DNA from 3 places in the Streptomyces sp. SID14515 genome. Region 2 is predicted to be linked to each of the others. Evidence: riboswitches for the same ligand, from Rfam matches in the RefSeq annotation. Region 2 holds a riboswitch; each other region holds the start of a gene.
What was found. A riboswitch is a leader RNA that binds a small molecule or an ion and turns the genes downstream of it on or off. The one in region 2 is predicted to bind cobalamin.

Region 1 (7,868 bases), on a different contig from region 2:
CACGGGTACGGTCACGGTTTCGCCGGTCCGAGGTGGGCGTCGACGGTCCGGGCGATCAGCGCCGCGAGGCTCTCCTGGGCGTGCGGGTCGCCCGGCGAGGGGGCGTCGAGGGTGAGGGAGAGGCTTCCCCAGCTCCACAGTTGAGCGATGCCGTGGACGTTCGCCCAGAGGGCGGCGGCCACGACGTCCGGGGCGGGCTCCGGCCCGGGGGACGACGGCCGGGCGGTGTCCTGCCGGTGCCGGGCGACCAGGGCTACGAGCGAGGAGAACAGCGGGAGGGTCTTCTCCCGCAGCCTGGGCCCTCCGTCGGCCTCACCGCCGCCGTCCAGCAGATCGTGACGGAACATCAGCTCGAACATCGGGCGGTGCTCGACGGCGAATCCGACGTAGACGTCGACCAGGAGACACAGCTGGGCGCGCGGGTCGCCGTCCGGCCGGAGCGAGGTGTCGAGCCGGTCCTTCAAAGCGTCGAATCCGCGCCCCGCGATGGCGGAGAGCAGCGAGCGGTGCGTCGGGAAGTGGCGGCGCGGCGCGCCGTGCGAGACACCGGCGCGACGGGCGATCTCCCGCAGCCCCAGCGCCGCGATCCCCTCGGTCACCACCATCTCGACGCCGATGTCCACCAGTCGTTCCCGCAGCGGGACTTCGTCTTCCATGAGGAACTTCTAGCATCACGGAGTAGACAGTGTCTACTCCGTGGGCGGAGAGCGCCACGGGCGTTCCGCGCCCGTTCCGCTGTTCGTCACGCGCTTCCTGATCGCCGGTCAGGTCGTTGACCTCGACTGTGCGGAGGCAGTGACCCAGATGTAACCGAATGGCGTAGAGAACGCGGAACCACGGAGCGTCACAAGCCGTTCTTCTTCCCACTACACGGCCGCCGGACCCCGGCGATGCCGACCGAGGAAAGGAAAACGCCCTATGAAGAAGACAGTCGGGTGGGCCCAGGACGGCGACGACTGGACGATCACCGTGAACGGCACGCTGTATCGCGCGATCGAACGGCCGGCGGACGGCCGGGTGCACGACTATCTGGTGCGGGGCGACGACCTGACCGCCGAGTGCCCGAGCCTGGGGCACGGGCTCGGCGTGATCCGGGCGCACGAGACCCGGCGCTGACACCCCGCAGGTCCGACGACGAGGTGCGGAGGCCGCCGCCGCCCGCGCCTCGACGTGGACCCGTAAGCCACACAGGCCGTAGGCCCCCGCCCGTGCCGCCGCCCGTCCGTGCCGTCAGCCGTCCGTGGCGTCCGGTGCCGGGCGCAGCAGATAGGTGTCCATGATCCAGCCGTGCCGCTCGCGGGCCTCCGCGCGCAGCCGGCTGATCCGCTCGGCCACCTCGTCGAGCGGGCCGGAGACCAGGATCTCGTCCGGGGTGCCGATGTACGCGCCCCAGTGGATCCACAGGCCCCTGCCCGTCAGATGGGTGAAGGTCTCATGGCCGTCGAGCATCACGACGATATCGACGTCGTCCCCGGGAAAGCCCTGGGCCAGACGCCTGCCGGGGGTGATGTGGATGGGGCGGCCGACCCCGTTCAGGGTGACGCGGTGCCGGGCGGCGAGGGCGGAGACGCTGCTGATGCCGGGGATCACCTCATGGCCGAATTCCACCGTGCCGCGGCCCCGGATGTCGTCGAGGATCGCGAGGGTGCTGTCGTACAGCGACGGGTCGCCCCACACCAGGAAGGCGCCGCACTGCCCCGGCGCGAGCTCCTCGGTGATCAGGCGTTCGCAGATGTCGGCCCGGCGCTGACGCCAGTCGCGCACCGCCGAGGCGTAGCGCCCGCCGTCCTGCTGGGTGCGGTCCCGCCACGGGTCCTCGGCCTCCACGACGCGGTAGGGGCCGGTGAGGTGTTCATCCAGGATGTCCCGCCGCAGCCGGGTCAGGGACTCCTTCTCCTTGCCCTTGCCGAGCACGAAGAAGACGTCGGCCCGGCGCATGGCCTTCACCGCGGCGAGGGTCAGATGGTCGGGGTCTCCGGCGCCCATGCCGATGACGAGGACGTGGCGCGGTGCGTAGCTCATGTCGGCCGATCATGCCAGGGGCGAGCCGGGGTGGACTTACTAGGACGTCCAACTATATCTTCGGGGCAGCGGGGTGGCCGGTGCGCAGCCGGACGCCCTCAAGGCCCGTGGTGTCAGGGAAGCCGGTGCGATTCCGGCGCGGTCCCGCCACTGTGACCGGGGAGTTCGTCCTCGCAGGACACGCCACTGACGGCGAAGCAGCCGTCGGGAAGGCATGAGGACGGGCGTCGATCCGGGAGTCAGGATACCGGCCACGGGATGTTCCGTGTTTCCACGAGGATGGAGCAGACACGCATGGCACAGGTCCGCATTCACGGCCCCGCAGGTCCGTCCCCGCGAGCGGTTCTTCCCGCCCCCTGACGGGCCCCGCCCTTCGCGTCCCACCACGGCAGGCCCCTCCGCGCCCGCGCACCGACGGTGCGCCGTGCGCCGGTGCCGCCGCGTGCCATCCCCGGATCTCACCTGACGATCTCACCGACGAGAGCAGGCTTCCATGGTCCGCGAACTCACCCATTTCATCGGCGGCAAGCACACGTCCGGCACCTCGGGCGCCTACGGCGATGTGTACGACCCCAACACCGGCCGGGTCCAGGCCCGGGTACCGCTGGCCGACCGCTCCGAGACCGAGGCGGCCATCGCCGACGCGGCCGAGGCCCAGCGCGAGTGGGGCGAGTGGAACCCGCAGCGCCGCGCCCGGGTGCTGCTGCGCTTCCTCCAGCTCGTCGAGAAGGAGAAGGACGCGCTGGCCCGGCTGCTGTCCTCGGAGCACGGCAAGACCGTGGCGGACGCGCACGGCGACCTCGCGCGCGGACTGGACGTGGTGGAGTTCGCCGCCGGTGTCCCGCATCTGCTGAAGGGCGAGTTCAGCGACAACGCGGGGTCCGGCATCGACGTCCACTCGCTGCGCCGGCCGCTCGGCGTCGTCGCGGGCATCACCCCGTTCAACTTCCCCGCGATGATTCCGCTGTGGAAGGCGGCACCTGCTCTGGCCTGCGGGAACGCCTTCATTCTGAAGCCCTCCGAGCGGGACCCGTCGGTGCCGCTGCGGCTGGCCGAACTGTTCCTGGAGGCGGGGCTGCCGCCCGGGGTGCTGAACGTCGTCAACGGCGGCAAGGAGGCGGTGGACACCCTCCTGGAGGACCCGCGCGTCAAGGCGCTCGGCTTCGTCGGCTCGACGCCGATCGCCGCGCACATCTACGCCACGGCCGCCGCCCACGGCAAGCGCGCGCAGTGCTTCGGCGGGGCGAAGAACCACATGATCGTGATGCCGGACGCCGACCTGGACCAGGCGGTGGACGCGCTGATCGGCGCCGGTTACGGCTCGGCGGGCGAGCGGTGCATGGCGATCTCGGTGGCCGTGCCCGTGGGCGAGGCCACCGCCGACGCGCTGGTCGCCAGGCTCACCGAGCGGATCGCCGAGCTGCGGATCGGCCGCTCGGACGACCCGGACGCCGACTTCGGGCCCCTGGTGGGCCGCGACGCGGTGGACCGGGTCCGCGGCTATGTCGACCTCGGCGTCGAGGAGGGCGCCGAACTGGTCGTCGACGGACGCGACTTCACCCTGGAGGGCCACGAGGACGGCTTCTTCGCGGGCGCCTCGCTCTTCGACCGGGTCACGCCGGACATGCGGATCTACCAGGAGGAGATCTTCGGCCCGGTGGTGTCCGTGGTCCGCGCGGCCGACTACGAGGAGGCGCTGCGGCTGCCTTCGGCGCACCCGTACGGCAACGGCGTCGCGCTCTTCACCCGCGACGGCGACACCGCACGCGACTTCACCCGCCGCGTGGACACCGGCATGGTCGGCGTCAACGTGCCGATCCCGGTGCCGGTCGCGTACCACACGTTCGGCGGCTGGAAGCGGTCCGGCTTCGGCGATCTGAACCAGCACGGCCCGGACGCCATCCGCTTCTACACCCGTACGAAGACCGTCACTTCGCGCTGGCCCGCCTCGGGAATCCGGGACGGCGCGAGCTTCACGATTCCGACCATGGGATGAGTGCCGTGACCACGCTCCTCACCGACGACCAGCTCGCGGTCGTCGAGACGACCCTGGACTTCGCCCAGGAACACCTGGCCCCGCACGCCGTGGCCTGGGACCAGGACAAGCACTTCCCCGTCGATGTCCTGCGCAAGGCGGCGGAACTCGGCCTCGGCGGCGTCTACGTACGCGACGAACTCGGCGGCTCCGGGCTCTCCCGCTCCGACGGGGTCCTGGTCTTCGAGGCCCTGGCCACCGGCTGCCCGTCCATCGCGGGCTATCTCTCCATCCACAACATGGTCGGCTGGATGATCGACCGGTACGGCGGCGAGGACCAGCGCGGCCGCTATCTGCCCGCGCTCTGCACCATGGAGCAGCTCGGCAGCTACTGCCTGACCGAACCGGGCGCCGGGTCCGACGCCGCCGCGCTGCGCACCCGCGCGGTCCGCGACGGCGACCACTGGGTGCTGACGGGGACGAAGCAGTTCATCTCCGGGGCGGGCGCCTCGCACCTCTACATCGTGCTGGCCCGCACCGGCGACGACGGACCCCGGGGCATCTCCGCGTTCCTCGTCGAACGCGACGATCCCGGGCTGTCGTTCGGGGTCAACGAGAAGAAGATGGGGTGGAACGCACAGCCCACCCGGCAGGTCCTGCTGGACGAGGTGCGGATCCCGGCCGACCGGCTGCTCGGCGAGGAGGGCGGCGGCTTCCGCATCGCGATGAACGGCCTCAACGGCGGCCGACTGGGCATCGCCGCCTGCTCGTTGGGGGGTGCGCAGAGCGCGCTGGACCGGAGCCTCGCCCATCTCGCGGACCGGGAGGCGTTCGGCGCCCGGCTGCTGGACTCGCAGGCGCTGCAGTTCCGGCTGGCCGACATGGCGACCGAACTGGCGGCGGCCCGCGCCCTGGTACGGCAGGCGGCCGAGGCGCTCGACCGGAACGCGGCCGGGGCCCCGCAACTGTGCGCGATGGCCAAGCACTTCGCGACCGACACGGGTTACTCGGTGGCCGACCGGGCGCTCCAACTGCACGGCGGATACGGCTATCTGGCCGAGTACGGCATCGAGAAGATCGTCCGGGACCTTCGGGTCCACCAGATCCTGGAAGGGACCAACGAGATCATGCGCGTCATGGTGGCCCGGAGCCTGACGGGAGCCCTGCGATGACCGAGGAACTCGTGCTCGCCCGCACCGAGGGGCGTACGGGGGTGCTGACGCTGAACCGGCCGAAGGCGCTCAACGCCCTCACCCACGCGATGGTGGAGACGATCGCGGCGGCCCTGGACCGGTGGGAACACGACCCCGAGGTGGGGGCCGTCGTCATCACCGGGGCCGGGGAGCGCGGCCTGTGCGCGGGCGGCGACATCCGGTCCATCTACGAGGACGCCCGGGTGGGCGGCAAGGCCTCGGCCGCGTTCTGGCGCGACGAGTACCGGCTCAACGCCCGGATCGCCCGCTACCCGAAGCCGTATGTGGCGGTCATGGACGGCATCGTGATGGGCGGCGGGGTCGGCGTCTCGGCGCACGGCAGCGTCCGGATCGTCACCGAGCGGTCCAAGGTGGCCATGCCGGAGACCGGGATCGGCTTCGTGCCGGACGTCGGCGGCACCTATCTGCTGGCGCTGGCCCCCGGCGAGCTGGGCACCCATCTCGCCCTGACCGGTGCGGTGGTGGGCGCCCGGGACGCCCTGCTGTGCGGGCTCGCGGACCACTTCGTACCGCAGGAGGGCCTGCCCGCGTTCCTCGCCGAGTTGCGGACCGAGGCCCCGGCCCAGGTGCTCCACAGTCACGTCCGGGACGCCCCCGCCGGCGTCCTGGACGCCGACCGCTCCTGGATCGACCACTGTTACGCCGCCGACACGGTCGAGGAGATCGTGGAGCGGCTGCTCGCCTCCGACGCCCCGGAGGCGGGCGAGGCGGCCGCCACGATCCTCGGCCGGTCGCCCACCGCGCTGAAGGTCACCCTGGCCGCGCTGCGCAGGGCACGCGAACTCGGGCCGCTGGAAAGGGTGCTGGAGCAGGAGTACCGCGTCTCGTGCGCGGCCCTCGCCTCCCCCGACCTGGTGGAGGGCATCCGGGCCCAGGTGATCGACAAGGACCGGAACCCTCGCTGGTCGCCCGGCACGCTCGTGGAGGTAACAGACGCGGACGTGGCCCGGTACTTCGCTCCGACCGGCGGCGAGGAACTGTCCCTCGCCGCATCCGACTCACCGCAGGAGGTGCCCTGGTGACCACCACCGTCGCGTTCATCGGCCTCGGCCACATGGGCGGCCCGATGGCCGCCAACCTCGTCAGGGCCGGACACCGGGTGCTCGGCCACGATCTCGTCGAGTCCTGTCTGTCGGCCGCCGTGGCGGACGGGGTCGAGGCGGCCCGGTCCGCCGCCGATGCGGCGGCCGTCGCGGACGTGGTGATCACCATGCTGCCCGCCGGACGCCATGTCCTCTCCCTGTACGGGCAGGAGGGCCTGCTCGCCGCCGCCCGCCCCGGCACCCTGTTCGTCGACTGCTCGACCATCGACGTGGCGGACTCCCGCGCCGCCCACGCGGCGGCGGAGGCGGCCGGTCACCGGTCGCTGGACGCGCCGGTCTCCGGCGGGGTGGTGGGGGCCGAGGCGGGCACGCTCACCTTCATGGCCGGCGGCGAGGAGAGCGCGTTCGCACAGGCCGAGCCGCTGCTGGCCGTGATGGGCAAGAAGGCGGTGCACTGCGGTGGGGCCGGTGCCGGGCAGGCCGCGAAGATCTGCAACAACATGATCCTCGGCGTCTCGATGATCGCCGTCAGCGAGGCGTTCGTGCTCGCCGAGAGCCTCGGTCTCTCCGATCAGGCGCTGTACGACGTGGCGTCGGCGGCCTCCGGCCAGTGCTGGGCGCTCACCGTCAACTGCCCGGTCCCCGGCCCGGTTCCGGCCAGTCCGGCCAACCGCGACTACCGCCCCGGGTTCGCCGCTCCTCTCATGGCGAAGGACCTCGGGCTGGCCGCCAACGCCCTGCGCGCGGGCGGCATCGACGCCGAACTGGGGCTTCGAGCAGCGGAGTTGTACGCACGGTTCGCCGAGGGTCCAGGGGCGGACCAGGACTTCTCCGGGATCGTCCGGGCCATCCGGGCCGCCTCGTCGAACCCCACCGATGCGCAGAAAGGCAGCACCACATGAGCGAGCACAGCGAGACCGCGTCCACCCCGGGCCCGTACGGCACCATCCTGGTCGAGCGCCGGGGCCGTACCGCCCTGCTCACCCTGAACCGCCCCAAGGCGCTCAACGCGCTGAGCCTGGACGTCATGCGGGAGACCGTCGAGGCCACGGAGGCGCTCGACCGCGACCCGGACGTCGGCTGCATCGTGATCACCGGCAGCGGGGAGAAGGCGTTCGCGGCCGGGGCGGACATCAAGGAGATGCAGCCGCAAAGCTACACGGATATGTATCTCAGCGACTGGTTCACCGCCTGGGACCGGCTCGGGCAGCTCCGCACGCCCACGATCGCCGCCGTACGGGGCTACGCCCTGGGCGGCGGGTGCGAGCTGGCCATGATGTGCGACCTGGTCATCGCCTCGGAGTCGGCGGTCTTCGGGCAGCCGGAGATCCGGCTCGGGGTGATCCCGGGCATCGGCGGCTCCCAGCGGCTGACCCGGGCGATCGGCAAGGCCAAGGCGATGGACCTGTGTCTGACCGGCCGGAACATGGGGGCCGAGGAGGCGGAGCGGGCCGGACTGGTATCCCGGATCGTCCCGGACGCGGATCTGCTCCAGGAGGCGCTGGCGGTCGCGGACACGGTCTCCGGAATGTCGGCGCCCGTGGCGATGATGGCGAAGGAGGCGGTGAACCGGTCCTTCGAGACGACCCTCGCCGAGGGCGTCCGCTTCGAACG
Region 2 (7,868 bases):
CGGGGGTGCGCACTGGCGCGCGGCCCGGCTGCGGGACGAGCCGCGGGCCGGGAGCTGGGTGCGCTGGACGGCCGACTGGGTGCCGAGGGAGCGGGGGCCGGCCGTGCTGCTGGCGCGGGCGACGGACCGTTCGGGGCGCAGGCAGCCGGTGGCCACCGCGCACAACACCCAGGGCTATCTGTTCGACGCGGTGGTCCGGCACCCGGTGACGGTGGGCTGAGTCCCGTCACGCCGCCGGGCGGGCCCCGGCCAGTACGGCGCTGTGGACGGCGCGGGCGATGCGCGCGCCCCAGGTCGAGCGGGGTCCGGCGAAGGGTTCGCCGCCGTCGGGCCCCGGTTCGGGGGCGGCGACGCACACGGCGTCCGTGGGGGTGCCCGAGCAGTCGAGTCCGGCGTCCAGGAGGGCCTGGACCTTGGCCTCGGTGGCGGTGGCGACGGCGTTGACGAGGGCGGCGTCGGAGAGCGCGACGGGAAGCGTGACGACGATGTTGACCGTGCCCGGCCGGAACGGGGGCGCCTGGGCGCCGTCGGGGGCCGCCGCCCAGCCCCGTACGCCGAGACCCGCCGTGACGGTCGCCGCGACACCGCCGTCGTGGCCGGTCGTGTACGCGGCGACGTCGGCGGCGGTCATCAGCCCGGCGCCCGGGCCGGTGAGCCCCTCCGCCGCGGCGATCTCGGCGAGGTGGCGGTCCGGGTCGAGGCGCGGGTAGCCACCGGGGACCTGGGCGTTGAGGACCCAGGCCCGGGGGCCGATGCCGCCGCCGAGAACCGCGCTGCTGCAGACCCGGACGCCGGGCCCCAGCCGCCAGAGGAGGTGGTGGAGGCGGTGCCCGTCCTCGGACCGGGCGCGCAGTTCGCCGCGTTGCGCGGGCAGCCGGACGCGTACGGAGGAGATGGCGCACCCCTGGTGGCTCGGCGGGTCGGCGGGTTCGGCAGGTCGGCGGTGGTCCGTCGTCCGACCGGTCGCCGTGGTCCGCCGTTCGGCCGCCACGGTCCGCCGATCATATGCCGGAGCCGCGCCCTCACCCGATTGGCCTAACGGGTGCCGGGGCGGCCCGGCACCGCCGCACGGGGCCGAGGCCCCGCACCGGGCGTCCGGGGGCCTCGATCCGGGCAGGCGGGCGGTTGCAGCGTGCATGCGGGTGAGGCGCGATGGAATCCGGACGCGCCACCTCCGGTGGAGCCAACCACAGGGCGTGCCCGAGAGGAGGAATCGGTTATGGGAGCCGCTGACGGTTTCACGGATTCCGGAGAACTCGACGGTCTGACCGTGTACGACAACGACGGCGAGAAGGTCGGCAGTGTGGGCCGGGTGTACGTCGACGACGACACCGGCAAGCCCGACTGGGTCACGGTCAAGACCGGCCTGTTCGGCATGAAGGAGAGCTTCGTCCCGCTCGCCGGAGCCCGTCGAGTGGGCTCCGACCTGCACGTCGCCCATCCGAAGGACAGCGTCAAGGACGCACCGCGGGTGGACGCGGACGCGCACCTCTCCGTCGCGGAGGAGGAGGAGCTGTACCGGCACTACGGCCTGACCAGGAAGTCCGGCAACCTCGGCGACAACCGGTCGTCCGGCATGGACGCGCCGACCACCGCCGGGACCGGGGCGATGGGCGCGGCCGGCGCCGCGGGCGCCGCGGGCGCGGCAGGTGGGACCGGAACGGCCCCCGGAGCCAAGGCGACCGGGAAGGCGACCACGGCCGGGACGAGCGCCGGGATGGCCGGCGCGGGAACGACAGGAGCTGCGGGCATGGCAGGAGCAGGCAGCGGTACGGGCAGGCACCGCGACACGGACGCCTCCACCACGGCACGCCCGCTGGCGGGCGCCGGAGCGGGCACGTCCCGGGCGGCCGACATGAGCGGCAAGGAAGAGATGATCCGCTCCGAGGAGCAGCTGCACGTCGGCAAGGAGGAGTACGAGAGCGGCAAGGCGCGGCTGCACAAGTACGTGGTGACCGAGGAGGTCACCCGGACCGTGCCCGTGTCCCACGAAGAGGTACGCGTGGTCCGCGAACCGCTCCAGCCCGGTGAGAAGACCACCGGGACGACGGACTTCGGTGAGCAGGACGTCGAGGTCACCCTGCACGCGGAGCGCGCCACCGTACGCAAGGAGGCCGTGCCGGTGGAGCGGGTCCGGCTGGAGACCAACCGGGTCACCGAGCAGAAGGAAGTCTCCGCCGAGGTCCGCAAGGAGAAGATCGACTACGCGGACGGCAAGGACATGGGCACCGGCAAGGACGCCGGTGGCGAGTTCGGCCAGGGGCGACGCCGCTGACCAGCCCCCCAGGTGGCCATACGGCCGCTCCCACGTCCTCGGCCGCCGGGCGGACTCGTACACGGGTCCGCCCGGCGGGCTGTCCGGCGCCGTGCGCGCTCAGCGGCGTACCGGGAGGACCGTACGGCGCTCAGCGGCGCGGCAGGAACCGTACCGAGGGGCGTCCTTCGGGTCCTTCCGGGGTGACGACCGCCCGGACCCCGTAGACGTCCTCGATGAGTTCGCCGGTGATGACCTCGGCCGGGGTGCCGCCCACGACGACCCGGCCGGCCTTCATCACGGTGATCCGGTCGCAGAACATCGCGGCGAGGTTGAGGTCGTGCAGCGCGACGACGCTGGTGACGGGGAGTTCGGCGACCAGGGCGAGCAGGTCCAGCTGGTGCTGGATGTCGAGGTGGTTCGTCGGTTCGTCCAGGAGGAGTTCGCGGGGCTGCTGGGCCAGGGCCCGGGCGATCTGGACGCGTTGGCGTTCGCCTCCGGACAGGGTGTGCCAGGACTGGCCGGCCCGGTCCGTGAGCCCGGTGCGCCGCAGTGCCTCGGCGACGGCGTCCTCGTCGGTGCGGTCGGGGGCGGACCAGGCGCGCCGGTGCGGGATGCGGCCGAGGCGTACGACGTCCAGGACGCTGAGGTCGACCTGAGTGACCGCGTGCTGGTCGACGACGGCGATCCGGCGGGCGACGGTGCGGCGGCCGAGGCCGGCGAGGGGGTTCCCGTCCAGGGTGACGACACCGGTGGCCGGGGCGAGGAGGCCCGCGAGGATGCGCAGCAGGGTGGACTTGCCGGAGCCGTTGGGGCCGATGAGTCCGACGGTGGAGCCGGGCGGCGGGGCGATGTCCACGCCGTCGAGGATGAGCCGGCCGCCCGCCTCCCGGCCGACCCGCTCGGCGCGCAGGCCTCCGGAACCGTTCGTGGTGCGGCTCATGACGTGCTCCGGGTGCGGTACAGGACGAGGACGAAGGCGGGGACGCCGATCAGCGCGGTGACGACGCCGACCGGTACCTCCTGCGGGTCCAGGACGGTCCGGGCGAGGGTGTCGACCCACACCAGGAAGATCGCCCCGGCGAGCGCGGTGACCGGGAGGAGCCGCCGGTGCCCGGAGCCGGTGAGGGCGCGGGCCGCGTGCGGCAGGACCAGGCCGACGAAGCCGATCGCCCCGGCCGCGCTGACCAGGGCGGCGGTCAGCAGGGCGGTGGTGCAGAGCAGCACGATCCGGGTGCGGGCGACGTTCACGCCGAGCGCGGCGGCGGCGTCCTGCCCGAAGGCGAACGCGTCGAGCGTACGGGCGTGGGCCAGGCAGACCACCAGGCAGACGGCGAGCACGGCGGAGCAGAGGGCGACCTCGCTCCAGCCGACGCCGCTGAGCGAGCCGAGGAGCCAGAACAGCACCCCGCGGGTCTGCTCGGCGTCGGCGGAGGTCATCACGACGAAGGAGGTGAGGGCGGAGAAGAGCTGCATCGCGGCGACGCCGGAGAGGACGACCCGGTCGGTGGAGCCGCCGAGGGTGTGGCTGAGCAGCAGCACCAGGGCGAACGAGCAGATGGCCCCGACGAACGCCCCGGCCGACAGCGACACCGCTCCCCCGCCGACCCCGAGGACGACTACCACGACCGCCCCGGTCGAGGCTCCGGAGGAGACGCCGAGGACGAAGGGGTCGGCGAGCGGGTTGCGCAGCAGGGACTGCATCACCGTGCCGCACACCGCGAGCCCCGCGCCGCACACGGCGGCGAGGAGGGTGCGGGGCATACGGAGGTTCCAGATGATGCCGTCCCGGATCGGGCTGAGGTCGCCGACGCCGAACCCGAGGTGCGCCGCGACGGCGGACCAGACGTCGGGCACCGAGATCCGGGCGGGCCCGATGGTCACGGCGACCGCGACGGAGAGCAGCAGGAGCAGGACGCCGCCGACCCAGAGGAGGACGGCGAGCGGGCCGCCGCTCCACACCGGCCCGGACGGCACGGCGACCGGCTGCGGGGCGGCGGCGACGGGTTGCGCGGCGGCCGGGCGCGCTTCCGTCGCGGGGATCGCAGGCGGCGCGGGCTCCGCCGCCCTCCGCTTCGCGGCACTCACCCCGTGAGCCCGAAGTCGCGCAGTCCGGCCGCGACGCGCTCCAGGCCCTCGACGGTCCGGATGGTGGGGTTCATGGCCTGGCCGCTGAGCAGCACGTAACGGCGGTTCTTGACGGCGTCCATCGTCTTCGTGACCGGGTTGGACTCCAGGAACTCGATCTTCTTCTCGGCGCTCTCGGCGGTCTGCATCATACGGCTCAGGTCGCCGATGACCAGGACGTCGGGGTTGCGGTCGGCGACGGTCTCCCAGCTGATCTGGGGCCATTCGTCGTGGGTGTCGTCGAAGACGTTCTTCGCGCCGAGCTCCTTGGTGATGACGCCGGGGGCGCCGCAACAGCCCGCGAGATAAGGGGCCTTGGAGTCGGAGAACCAGTAGAGGAGGGAGGCGTCCGAGGCGTCGACGCCGTCGGTGGCCTTGGCCACGCGGGCCCGGAGCTTCTTCACCAGGGCGTCACCGCGCCCGGGGACGCCGAACACCCGGGCCAGCTCGCGGACTTCCGTGTAGACGCTGTCCATCGTCAGCGGTGCGGTACGGGCTCCGTCGCCGCCGCCGCTGTTGTCCTTGCCGACGCAGTCGGCGGGCGAGATGTAGGTCGGGACGCCGAGCTTCTCGAACTGTTCGCGGGGCGCGACGCCGCCCTTGGCGAGGGTCGAGGCGAAGGAGGCGCTGAGGAAGTCGGGCTCCTTGTCGAGGACCTTCTCCGAGGAGGGCCGGTTCTCCGATATGCGCTCGACGCCGGCGTTGGCCTTCTCCAGGCCCTTCATGACCGGGTCGCTCCAGGTGGCGGTACCGGCGAGCCGGTCGGCGAGCCCGAGCGAGAGCAGGATCTCGGTCGACCCCTGGTCGACGGAGACGGCCCGCTGGGGCGGAGCCTTCACGGTGACGGTGCGCCCGCAGTTCTTGAAGGTGAGCGGGAAGCCCTCGGCCTTCTCCCCGTCGGCGGCCCCGGTGCTCCCGCCCTCGCCGCAGGCGGTCAGCAGCAGGAGCCCCGCGGCGAGCAGGGCGGCGGTACGTATCGGGGCGGGAGTGGCCGTGGACAGCACGAAGGACCTCTGTGTCTCTGGGCCCAGCCGCGGAGCCCGTCGTACGTTCCCGCGCCACGGTGCGGGCGCGGGCGCCAGCAGGTCTTCGGACTCGGGTTCGTCCGGGCGGGACGCCTTCCCAGAGCACGTGGGTGCTCCAGTGGCCGTGGCCCCGCCCGTCCCCCTCACCGCTGCGCGTCAGTTCCGGTTTCGCACCGGATTCCCTGACCCCGTCGCTGGGGTTCGACTGGCCCCGGCAAGCTATCACGCGTCTTCCCGCAGATCAGACGCGGTGCGGCGGCCCGCTGGGCGCGGGGCCGGTGCGGCGCGGGATCGGCCCGCCGCACCGGCCCGGCGGACTCCGCCGTTACGGAGCCTGGAGGGCGATCACCGCGTTCTGACCGCCGAAGCCGAAGGAGTGGCTGACGGCCCGCCGTACGGGCACCTCGCGCGGGGTCTTGGTGACGCAGTCGATGTCGAACCCGGGCGCGGGGGCGTCCAGGTTCGCGATCGGCGGGACCACCCCGTGCTGGAGCGTGAGGATCGTCAGGCCCGCCTCGATGGCGCCGGCCGCCCCCATGCAGTGGCCCAGTACGCCCTTGGGGGCGGTGACGGGCGGCCGGTGCGGATAGGCCCGGCCGATGATCGCGGCTTCGGTGGCGTCGTTGAGGGGTGTCGACGTCCCGTGCGCGTTGACGTGGTCGACGTCTTCGGGCCGCCAGCCCGCGTCGTGCAGCGCACCGTCGACGGCCGCCCGCGCGATGTCCCCGGAGGGGTGGGGGCTGGTGGGGTGGTGGGCGTCGGTGGTGGCGCCGGTGCCGGCGATCAGCGCCCGGGGGGAGGCTCCTCTGGCCCGGGCGTCCTCGGCCCGCTCCAGGACCATGATCGCCGCGCCCTCGCCCATGACGATCCCGGCCCGGTCGGCGGCGAAGGGCCGGCAGAGGCGGGCGGGGTCGCCGTCCCGCAGCGCTGCCGCGCCGGAGCGGGCGAAGCCGGTCATCGCGACCGGGAACACGATCGACTCGGTGGCCCCGGCGATGGCGATGTCGCAGTGGCCCAGCGTCAGCATGTCCCGGGCCACCGACAGGGCGGTCACCCCGGACGAACAGGCCGTGCACGGGGCGAGGCTGGGGCCGGTGGCCTTCATCCGGATGGCGATCTCGGCCGCGGGCATGTTCGGGATGGTCAGCAGGATGCCCGAGGGCGAGGTGGCCTCGGGGCCGCGCCGCTCCAGGGCGACGGCCTGTTCGGTGAGTCCGGCGGACCCTCCGCTGCTGGTGCCGACCACGACGGCGACCCGGGCTCCGTCCCAGTGCTCGGGGTCGAGCCCGGCGTCGGCGACCGCCTCCCGGGCGGCCAGGACGGCGAACTTGACGTACCGGCCCATCCGGAAAGCGGTCCGGCCGCCGACCGCGTCGTCGAGGTCGATGCCGGAGACCGTGCAGGCGAAGTCGACGGCGCAGCCGTGCAGTTCGGGGACGGTGCGGGCGGGTGACTCCCCGGCGCAGACTCCGTCCCAGGTGGTGTCGGTGGTGTGGCCGACCGGGGTGATCATGCCCAGCCCCGTGACGGCGACGGCGGGTCGCTTCATCGGGTGTTGCTCACCGGCACCGTGGCCTCGGCCGCCGCGCTGCCGACGGCCGCGTCGATGTACGCGGAGATGTCGGCCAGCGTGGCGTCCTTGTACAGCTTCTCCGAGTCGGCGTCGACGCCCAGCGTCTCCTTGATGATGACGGCGAACTCGGCGACCGCGAGGGAGTCCATCTCCAGGCTGTCCATCGTGGACTCCGGCAGGATCTCGGCGGCGGGCACCTTGAACGTCCCGGTGAGTACCTCGGTGATCTTGGGGTGGATGGTCTTCATGGCGATTCCTCTCATCGGCATTTCGTCGGCATGGCGCCGGCTCGGGCATTTCCTGTGCGGCGGGTGGTCGAACGCAGCGACCCACCGCCCGAAGTAACTGGATGACGATCTTCCGGTTACGCCTTGGGGCGAACCGATTCGTCTACGCTCACCTGCGGCTTCTCGAACCATCGGGAGAGCATCGAGGTGGTTCCCCAGTACGCCAGCAGGACGCCGCGGGTGCCGAGCGCGGCCACCTTCTCGCGCAGCGGACGCCTCCGGCTGCCGCAGACGGGCCGCTCGAACTCCGCCGCGCGGCCCCGGATTCCCGCCCTGCGGCCCCGGTGCCAGGGCCCCTCGGGGTCGTCGTAGACATCCGCGTATCCGGGTCCGGCGATCGGCCAGTCCGACATCAGGCGCTCGGGAAGCGCGAAGGAGCCGACCAGGGCGGGGGTGTGCGCGGCCACGGCGGCGACCGCCTCCTCCACCGTGTCGGGCAGAAAGGTGACCTGATCGGCGGTCAGCCGTCCGGAGGCGAGCAGGTCGCCGCTGTTGCGGGCGATCCACTGGAGCGCGAAGAGCCTGCGCAGCTCGGTCAGCCGCTCGCGCGCCTCGCCCTCGGGCAGCGCGGCGACGGCCTCGGCGTACGCTTCGTCCGCCTG
Region 3 (7,868 bases), on a different contig from region 2:
CCCCGCACCCGGATGACCTCCGTGGTCCGATGACCTCCGCGGTCGGACTCGGCGCCGCGGGTCAGACGTCCGGCCGGGCGTTCGCCACCCGGTCGAGCCACTCCTTCATCAGCGCCGCCTCGGCGGTGCTCAGGCCCGCCCCGTGCTCCTTCCGGAGCAGAGCGCTCAACCGGGCCGCCGCCGTGGGCACTTCGGCGGCCGGCGGCACGTCGGGCGACGCGCTCGGTGACATCTCCGGCGACACGTCCGGTGTGAGCACCGTCGCGTGCAGCGCGTCGCGCACCCGTCGGGACACCTCGATGTCGTCGAACGTCGCCGGACGGGACACCAGCATCAGCGCCACCCCCACATTGGCCGACATGATCATCTGGGCGGCGAGCTCGGGCGCGACGCGTATCCGGCCCCGGGCGGCGGCCCGTTCGAGGTCCCCGGTCAGGATCCGGTGGGACTCCAGCGCCGCGGCGGGCGGCGTGCGCATCGCCGGCGAGTTCATCAGCCGGTAGAGGTTGCGGTTGTCGAGGGCGAAGGCGACGTGACTGTCCCACCCCCGGCGCAGGTCCTCCACGGGGTCCGTCGTCTCGCCGCGCTCCCTCTTCGTCGCCAGGTACTTCTCGAAGCCGTGGTCGACGACGGCCGACAGCAGGCCTTCCTTGTCGCCGAAGTGGCGGTAGAGGGCCGGGGCGCCGACCTTCGCCGCCTCGCACACGGCGCGCGTGGAAATATCGCCGTCGGGCGACTCCCTGACCAGGGTGGCGGCCACTTCCAGGATGCGTGTGCGGGTGCTCGTACTCACCGGACGGACGCTATCAAGCGGCACGGCGGCGATCAGACGATGCCGCCGTTGGCCCGCAGCACCTGGCCGTTGACCCAGCGGGCCGGGCCGGCGAGGAAGGAGACCACCTCGGCTATGTCCTGCGGGGCGCCCAGCCGCTCCAGCGGCGGCTGGGCGGCCATCCGCGCGATGGTCTCCTCGTCCTTGCCGTCCAGGAACAGGGCGGTGGCGGTCGGCCCGGGCGCGACGGCGTTGACGGTGATGTCGCGGCCGCGCAGCTCGCGGGCGAGGATCAGGGTCATGGCCTCGACGGCGCCCTTGGTCGCGGCATAGGCGGTGTAGCCGGGCAGGGCAAGCGACAGCACCGAACTGGAGAAGTTGATGATGGCCCCGCCCTCGCGCAACCGCCGAGCGGCCTGCTGGTCGACGACGAACGTGCCCCGGATGTTGGTGCGGTGCATCCGGTCGAGCGTGTCGAGTTCGAGCTCGGCCAGCGGCGCGAGCGCCATGACCCCCGCCGCGTGCACCACGACGTCGACGCCGCCGAACGTCTCCTCGGCGGCATCGAAGAGCGCCGCGACGGCGACCTCGTCGGCCACGTCCGCCTGCTGTGCGAAGGCTTCACCGCCCGCGGCGGTGATGGCGGCGACGGCGGCCTCCGCCTCGGTCCGGTTGCCCGCGTAGTTGACGACGACCGCGAAGCCGTCGGCGGCGAGCCGTTCGGCACTCTCACGGCCGATACCCCGCGAGCCCCCGGTGACCACGGCCACCCGGCGAGGCGCGTCACCGGCGCGCGCGGCCTGCGCGGAGGACGCAGATGCGGATGCGGATGTGGGTACGGATGCGGACTGTTCGGTCATGGCAGTGCTCCTGGCGACTGGGGTCGCGGCGGTCCCGTGAAACCCGATGAGATCAACGCTAACACCGTCGCCGTAGCGGCGCTACCTCGCGAACGTAGCAATGATAATAAACATCGCTACCCCTCTTCCGCCCTGCCCGCACACGACAGAACCCGCCGGTAAGGCCCCCGGCGGGTTCTGTCGTGTGCGGGCGATCCGCTCAGTTCACCGCACTCGCGGTGCGGGGCGTCGCGGCACCGGCCGCGGGCGTCAGAAGGCGTTCGGTGAGATAGCCGAAGACCACGCCGAAGACGCTCCACAGCGTCGCCTGGACCGCGAGCGTCGAGAGCCTGAACTCCCACAGCAGGGCGGCCGGGAAGTCCTTGCCCACCTCGTCGAAGGAGGGCAGGAAGGCGTAGGAGAGGCCGATCAGCAGAACGAAGCCGGCGACGGCCACGATGGTGGCGTTCCAGTTGCCCAGTAGTGGAGCGAGCCGTTTGCCGATGATGACGGCGGCGACGGCCAGCAGCACGCTGAGGGCGACCATCAGGAAGAACAAGGTGGTGCGCTTGCCGATGGTGTCCGGGTTGCCGACGGCGGGCGGGTTCGCCGGGTACTTCAGGAACGGCACGACGTAGACAGTGAGCAGGGCGGCGCCCGCGATGAGCGCAGCCGTGGCCCGGGGGCCGAAGTCGCCGATGCGGCCCAGCGCGTAACAGAACACGAGGGCGGCGATCCCGCCCACGGCGACGCCGAAGACCAGGACGCCGGTGGCGAGTCCGCCGGTCGCCTGCATGGTGCGGCTGACCAGCTCCTCGCCGCCGCCGTGGTCGTGGCTGTGGGCCTCTTCGAGGGCGATGGCCGCGTCCACCTGGGACTCACCGAGGAAGTAGGCGACGGCGAGCGCGAGCGCACCCGCGATCAGGCCCGCGAGCATGCCGCGCACGAGCAGAGCTCTGACAGATATGGAGTTCACGATGGTTTCCTGATTTCTCTTGCTTCCCGTGTCCGCTGATTCCCTGGTGCTTCAGGCACCGCAGGCGCCTCAGTGGCAGGGGAAGCCGAGCAGGTGGCGGCCGTCGTGGACCCACTCGTGGACGCCTTCGCCCGAGATGAGCGCGGTGGCGCCCTGTTCGGCGCCGACGAAGTACAGCAGGACGAGCATGAGAATGCCGAAGAAGACCGCCCACGGGGCGAGGGCCTTCGCCGAGATCGGAGTGATCGCGGATGTCCCGGTTGCGGGAACGGCGGACTGTGCCATCGCAGTACCTCCTGTGGGAACACGCGTCCCTGTCGTGGTGCCTCGGACGAAGGTGCCGGGTCTGACTTCCCCGCACGGATGCGGGTTCACAGTGGCGCGACCGTGCCGGATTCTCACCGGACTTCCGTCACACCCTCGTCATGGTCGACGTGACCATACCGCCTGTACGCAGGTGCCGCCATGGTCCAATCTGCGGAGCCGCGGAGCGCGGATCCCTTGGGGCTACAGGACGTTGGGGCCCACGGTGAAGGAGTGAGGGCAGGAACATGACAGTACGGGTGATGTTGATCTCACCGGCGATGAACGCGGCGCTGCGGGAGGCCCGCTTCGACGGTGACGCTCCGCTGGACCGGTCCGGCCGGGAGCGCGCGCGGGCCGCGGCCGGCGCGGTGCCGGAAGCCGGGCTCGCGCTGAGCGGCCCCTCCGAGCGGTGCCGCGAGACCGCCGCGGCGCTCGGCCTGGCGGCGCGGGCCGAACCGGCCCTGGCCGGCTGGGACCTGGCGCGCTGGGCCGGCCGCCGTCTCGACGAGGTGGCCGCCGCCGAACCCGCGCAGGTGACCGCATGGCTCGGCGACCCCTCGGCGGCTCCGCACGGCGGCGAGTCGCTGCACGACCTGGTCGGGAGGATCGGGCGGTGGCTGGACTCCCTCGGCGGACCGGACGCACCCGGCACGAGCGTCCTGGCGGTGGCCGAGGCCGCCGTCGTCCGGGCAGCGGTCGTCCACGGTCTGCGGCTGCCGGCGGAGGCATTCTGGCGGCTGGACGTCGCCCCGCTGACGCTGACCGAACTCAGCGGGCGGTCGGGCCGGTGGAATGTGGCACTGGGCCGCCCCCTGACCGCTCCCCCGGCCGGCTGACCGTCACGGCACGTCGCGCTGTCCCGGCCGGTCGGCCGAACGTCACGCCGCCTCGCCGTCCCGCCAGTCGGGCCGGACCAGCACAGCCGTGGCGACGATCCCGTCCTCGATCCGCCAGAACCCGTGCAGGGTCGTCGGCAGCGCCGGGTCGGTGAGCAGCAGACGGGCGGCGAAGGAGCCCTCGGCGGCCACCCCGTCCCGAGGACCGTCACTGTCACCCGGCCCGGAGAGGCCGGACGGGCCGGAGAGACCGGACGGGCTGCCCAGGCCGCTCAGGCCGTCCGGGCTGCTCGGACTGCCCGGACCGCCGTCGGCCCGATGGAACGTCAGGTCGGCCTCGGTGAAGTCGAGTTCGAGGCCCGTGATCGGATACCAGGTCTTGAAGACGCTCTCCTTCGCGCTGAACAGGACCCGGTCCCAGTGGATTTCGCCCGAGTCCATTTCGCCCGTGCCCTCCGCCGCGGGCGGACCGATCCGCTCGCGCTCGGCGGGCAGCGTCACCAACTCCCGTACGCCGCTGGGGAGCGGGGCGTGCGGTTCCGCGTCGATGCCCAGCGACAGCACGTCCTTCGCACGGGCCAGCGCGGCCGCCCGGTACCCGGCGCAGTGGGTGAGGCTGCCGACGATTCCCTCGGGCCACAGCGGTCTTCCGCGGTGGCCGTGGAGCACGGCCACCGGCGGCAGGCCGAGTCCGGCCATGGCGCGCCGGGCACAGGCACGGGCCGTCGCGAAGTCGTTCCGGCGTTTGGCCACGCTCTTGGCGATCAGCGCCTCCTCCTCCGGGAAGAGGGTTCCGTCCGGGACGCTGTCCGCGCGGGTCGCGGCACAGGAGACGTCGGCGGGCAGCAGCAGCTCGATCACGATGTGCCTCCGGGGGTGCGCGGCCGCGCGGACGGTTCGGCGTCGGTACGGGCCGGCGGGGCGGGGTCGCCCTCGTACGGGAGGATCTGCCGCAGCAGGCCGCGCGGGTGCCCCCGCTCGCGCCACTCCCTGGGGTAGCCGATGGAGACCTCCTCGAAGCGCACCCCGTCGTACCAGGTCGTACGGGGGATGTGGAGGTGGCCGTAGACGACGGCGGTGACGTTGAAGCGGCGGTGCCAGTCGGCGGTCAGTTCGGTGCCGCACCACTGCGCGAACTCCGGGTACCACATCACCGACGTGGGCTCCCGCACCAACGGCCAGTGCCCGGCGAGGACGAGGGGTATCTCGGGGTCGTGCTCCGCGAGCCGGCGTTCGGTCGCGGCGACCCGGGCGCGGCACCAGTCGTCCCGGGTCGGATAGGGGTCCGGGTGGAGGAGGTACTCGTCGTTGCAGACGATGCCGGACTCGTGCGCGACGGCGAGCGACTCCTCCTTCGTGTGCGTTCCCGGGGCGCGGAAGGTGTAGTCGTACAGAAGGAAGAGCGGTGCGATCGCCACCGGTCCGTCCGGGCCCGGCCAGAGCGGGAAGGGGTCTTCCGGAGTCGTCACGCCGAGATCCCGGCACAGCTCGACGAGGTGGTCGTAGCGGGCCTGGCCGCGCAGTTGGACCGGGTCCTTGTTCAGGGTCCACAGCTCGTGGTTGCCGGGGGTCCAGATCACCTGGGCGAAGCGTTCCGCGAGGAGTGCGAGCGCCCACCGGATGTCCTCGGGCTGCTCCGCCACGTCGCCCGCGACGATCAGCCAGTCCGCGTCGGACGTCGGGTGCAGGGACTCCACGAGGGGCCGGTTGTCGGTCACCGCCGCGTGCAGGTCGCTCACGGCCAGCAGACGGCCCGCGCCCTGCTGTCGGTTCCCGTCGCCGGGGGCGGGAACGGCGGCGGGAGCACCGTGCGGTGCGGAGTCGCTGGGAGGAGTCATGGGCAGCTGATTCCTGATCTGTCGCGGTCGTCCGGCTCCGTCCGCACGGTGGGAGCCCCTGGGTACGTAGCCTCTCACGCTCCCCTCGCGGTTCCCCCGGGGTTTCGTAGGGTGGGCACGTCGGCCCGGGGCGGGGTCGCGGCCTAGGGGGTGTCTTGTCGATCAGGCCGGATCAGGGAGCGGGGTCTGGTGCCGTGCATCGCAAGGCGGAGGAGGGAGTCATGGCGGAGCCATGCCGACCGACGACAACGCGGCGAGGCGCGGTGCCAGGGCACGCGAGCCCGGCATGATCGCCAAGACACCCCCTAGGGCGTGGCGTCAGTCGGCTTCCGTCCGGCGGGAGTTCAGTTCGTTCACCGCGCCGAGCGCGTCGCCGACCGTCGTGTAGTCGACGGCGATGAAGTTGACCGGGCTGCCGCGCTGTTCCTCGCAGGCCCGGGTCCGCTCCAGGACCCAGTCCCGGGCGTTGACGCGACCGGCGTCCAGGCGGCTGCCGCCCGCGTTCGTGATGAAGTGGTTGAGGAGGAAGAGCTGCTTTCCGGTGCCGCCCCGGTGCGGCGCACAGGTCATCTCGGAGGGGTTCCGGAAGGCGAACGGGGTCTCCATCCCGTACCGGTAGAAGTTGCGGTACCAGGGCGCCGGTCCGTCGGCCTTCTCCGCGAACACCACCAGTCGGCGGCCGCTGTCGATCATCTCCGCCAGGGTGGGCCACGGGGCTTCCGGGTCGGCCGAGGGGGTGTGCAGGAGGTCGTCCAGGCCGGCGGCGCGGAACGCCTTCTCGGTGTCCTCGGGGCTGATGTCGTCCTGGACGATGAGCGTCACGATCTCGGTGGGGTGGGCGCGCAGCCAGTCGCCGATGTCCTCCAGTGCCGGGACCAGTTCGATGGCCCCGGCGCGGCAGACTCCGTGGCAGAGCCACAGGCCCTCGCGCGGCGGGTTGACCTTGTCGATGGCGCCGGAGATCAGGCGGCGCTGCTCGGGGGTGAACTCGGGGGAGTCGAGGCGCTCGGCGATGTCCTGCGGGCTCTCCCAGCGGTACGTGTCGAGCTGGAGGGCCCGGACGCCGGTGTTGAGCTGGGTGGTGATGTCGGGGTCCTGGAGGGGGCCGATGAACCGGTCGGCCGTGGTGGACATGGCGTTGTGCGAGGTCAGGTAGGCGGCTTCGTCGTAGCGCAGTTCGCACAGGCGGCTGCTGCCCAGGCACTGGCGGGGTGCGGACGGGCCGAACACGGGCGGCACGACCAGTACGCCGGCGAGTGCGGCGCAGGCCACGCCCGCCGCCGTCGTACGCATCGCCGTCGGGGTCGGCATCCGGCTCGGGCGCACCAGCAGCGCCCAGCCCACGCCGGTGAGCAGCACGCCGCCGACGAGAGCCGTGAGGGCGGCGCTCAGCCCGGTGGCCGCCATCTGGTCCACGGCGTTGCGCTGGAGGTCGTCGACGAGCGCGGTGACGCTCGGGGCCCAGGAGGAGGGGACGGCGAGGAGGCGTCCCCCGGTGATCAGCCGGGCCAGCAGTACGGTCACGGCGGTCAGGACGCCCGCGCAGGCGAGCGCCTGTCCCAGCCGCATCAGCCGGCGGGCCGGGGCGGCGGGGCCGGTGAACCAGAGCGTCACGAGAGCGGCCAGGGCCAGGGTGACGGCGAGGGCCTGGAGCAGGGTCAGCAGCCGGACGTAGTCGCGGGCCTCCTCCAGGGCGGTGAGGTCGTTCCCGGCGGCGGTCAGGGTGTCGGTGAGGTCCCACGTACCGTTCTGGAGGGTGGTTCGCAGGTCGGCCACCGCGCTCCGCGAGCCGTCGGAGAGCGCGGCGGCCGCGGTGGCCGCCAGCGCGGTCGATACGTCCCCCTCCCCCAGGGCCACCTCGATCTCGGGGCGCAGCGCCGTCCGTTCCTGTACGGGTACGGCCGTGAGGAGGGCGTCGGCGGCGCGGTCCGCCTGCTCCTCGGTGAGCGGCAGCGCGGGCAGTGCGGGTGCCCGGCCCTCCTTCAGGGCGTCGAGCGCGGTGGCGAGGTCGGCGGTGAACCGTTCGAAGTCCGGCTGGTCGCCGCCCTGGACGTTGGCCACGAGGTCGCCGAAGTAGACCTGCGCGAGGTCGGCGAGGTTCTCCAGCACCGGGGCCAGGTCGACGGTCAGCCGGAGCTCGTCGCGGTCGCCGCGCAGATAGCCGGTCACCGCCTCGATCTGCTGGTCGGTCAGGGCCCGGACCGTGGCGGGCGGCAGTACGACCTTGATGTTCGACGTCACCAGCGCCTCGGGCACGGGCAGGTGCGCGAGCAGGTCGCGGGTGACGGGCGAGATCTCCGG

Region 1: it holds a riboswitch for cobalamin, as region 2 does, so the genes downstream of both, G3I54_RS34315 (CoA-acylating methylmalonate-semialdehyde dehydrogenase) here and G3I54_RS30840 (ABC transporter substrate-binding protein) in region 2, are expected to answer to the same signal.
Region 3: it holds a riboswitch for cobalamin, as region 2 does, so the genes downstream of both, G3I54_RS10060 (CbtB-domain containing protein) here and G3I54_RS30840 (ABC transporter substrate-binding protein) in region 2, are expected to answer to the same signal.

What each region holds. Positions count from the first base shown of each region.
Region 1 is NZ_JAAGMH010000143.1:22,066-29,933, reverse strand. Features, by position in the region: gene G3I54_RS34330 (TetR/AcrR family transcriptional regulator) at 12-656, opposite strand; gene G3I54_RS34325 (hypothetical protein) at 919-1,116, shown strand; gene cobF (precorrin-6A synthase (deacetylating)) at 1,231-2,022, opposite strand; cobalamin riboswitch at 2,114-2,293, shown strand; gene G3I54_RS34315 (CoA-acylating methylmalonate-semialdehyde dehydrogenase) at 2,516-4,018, shown strand; gene G3I54_RS34310 (acyl-CoA dehydrogenase family protein) at 4,015-5,169, shown strand; gene G3I54_RS34305 (enoyl-CoA hydratase/isomerase family protein) at 5,166-6,233, shown strand; gene mmsB (3-hydroxyisobutyrate dehydrogenase) at 6,230-7,156, shown strand; gene G3I54_RS34295 (enoyl-CoA hydratase) at 7,153-7,868, shown strand, end outside.
Region 2 is NZ_JAAGMH010000130.1:41,086-48,953, forward strand. Features, by position in the region: gene G3I54_RS30815 (sulfite oxidase) at 1-220, shown strand, start outside; gene G3I54_RS30820 (adenosylcobinamide amidohydrolase) at 227-895, opposite strand; gene G3I54_RS30825 (PRC and DUF2382 domain-containing protein) at 1,220-2,275, shown strand; gene G3I54_RS30830 (ABC transporter ATP-binding protein) at 2,406-3,197, opposite strand; gene G3I54_RS30835 (iron chelate uptake ABC transporter family permease subunit) at 3,194-4,231, opposite strand; gene G3I54_RS30840 (ABC transporter substrate-binding protein) at 4,339-5,385, opposite strand; cobalamin riboswitch at 5,444-5,631, opposite strand; gene G3I54_RS30845 (beta-ketoacyl-[acyl-carrier-protein] synthase family protein) at 5,732-6,955, opposite strand; gene G3I54_RS30850 (acyl carrier protein) at 6,952-7,227, opposite strand; gene G3I54_RS30855 (acyl-CoA dehydrogenase) at 7,344-7,868, opposite strand, start outside.
Region 3 is NZ_JAAGMH010000053.1:53,792-61,659, reverse strand. Features, by position in the region: gene G3I54_RS10080 (hypothetical protein) at 1-16, shown strand, start outside; gene G3I54_RS10075 (TetR/AcrR family transcriptional regulator) at 62-793, opposite strand; gene G3I54_RS10070 (SDR family oxidoreductase) at 826-1,632, opposite strand; gene G3I54_RS10065 (CbtA family protein) at 1,832-2,587, opposite strand; gene G3I54_RS10060 (CbtB-domain containing protein) at 2,657-2,872, opposite strand; adenosylcobalamin (AdoCbl) riboswitch at 2,918-3,012, opposite strand; gene G3I54_RS10055 (histidine phosphatase family protein) at 3,139-3,729, shown strand; gene G3I54_RS10050 (4'-phosphopantetheinyl transferase superfamily protein) at 3,772-4,590, opposite strand; gene G3I54_RS10045 (metallophosphoesterase) at 4,587-5,567, opposite strand; gene G3I54_RS10040 (hypothetical protein) at 5,886-7,868, opposite strand, start outside.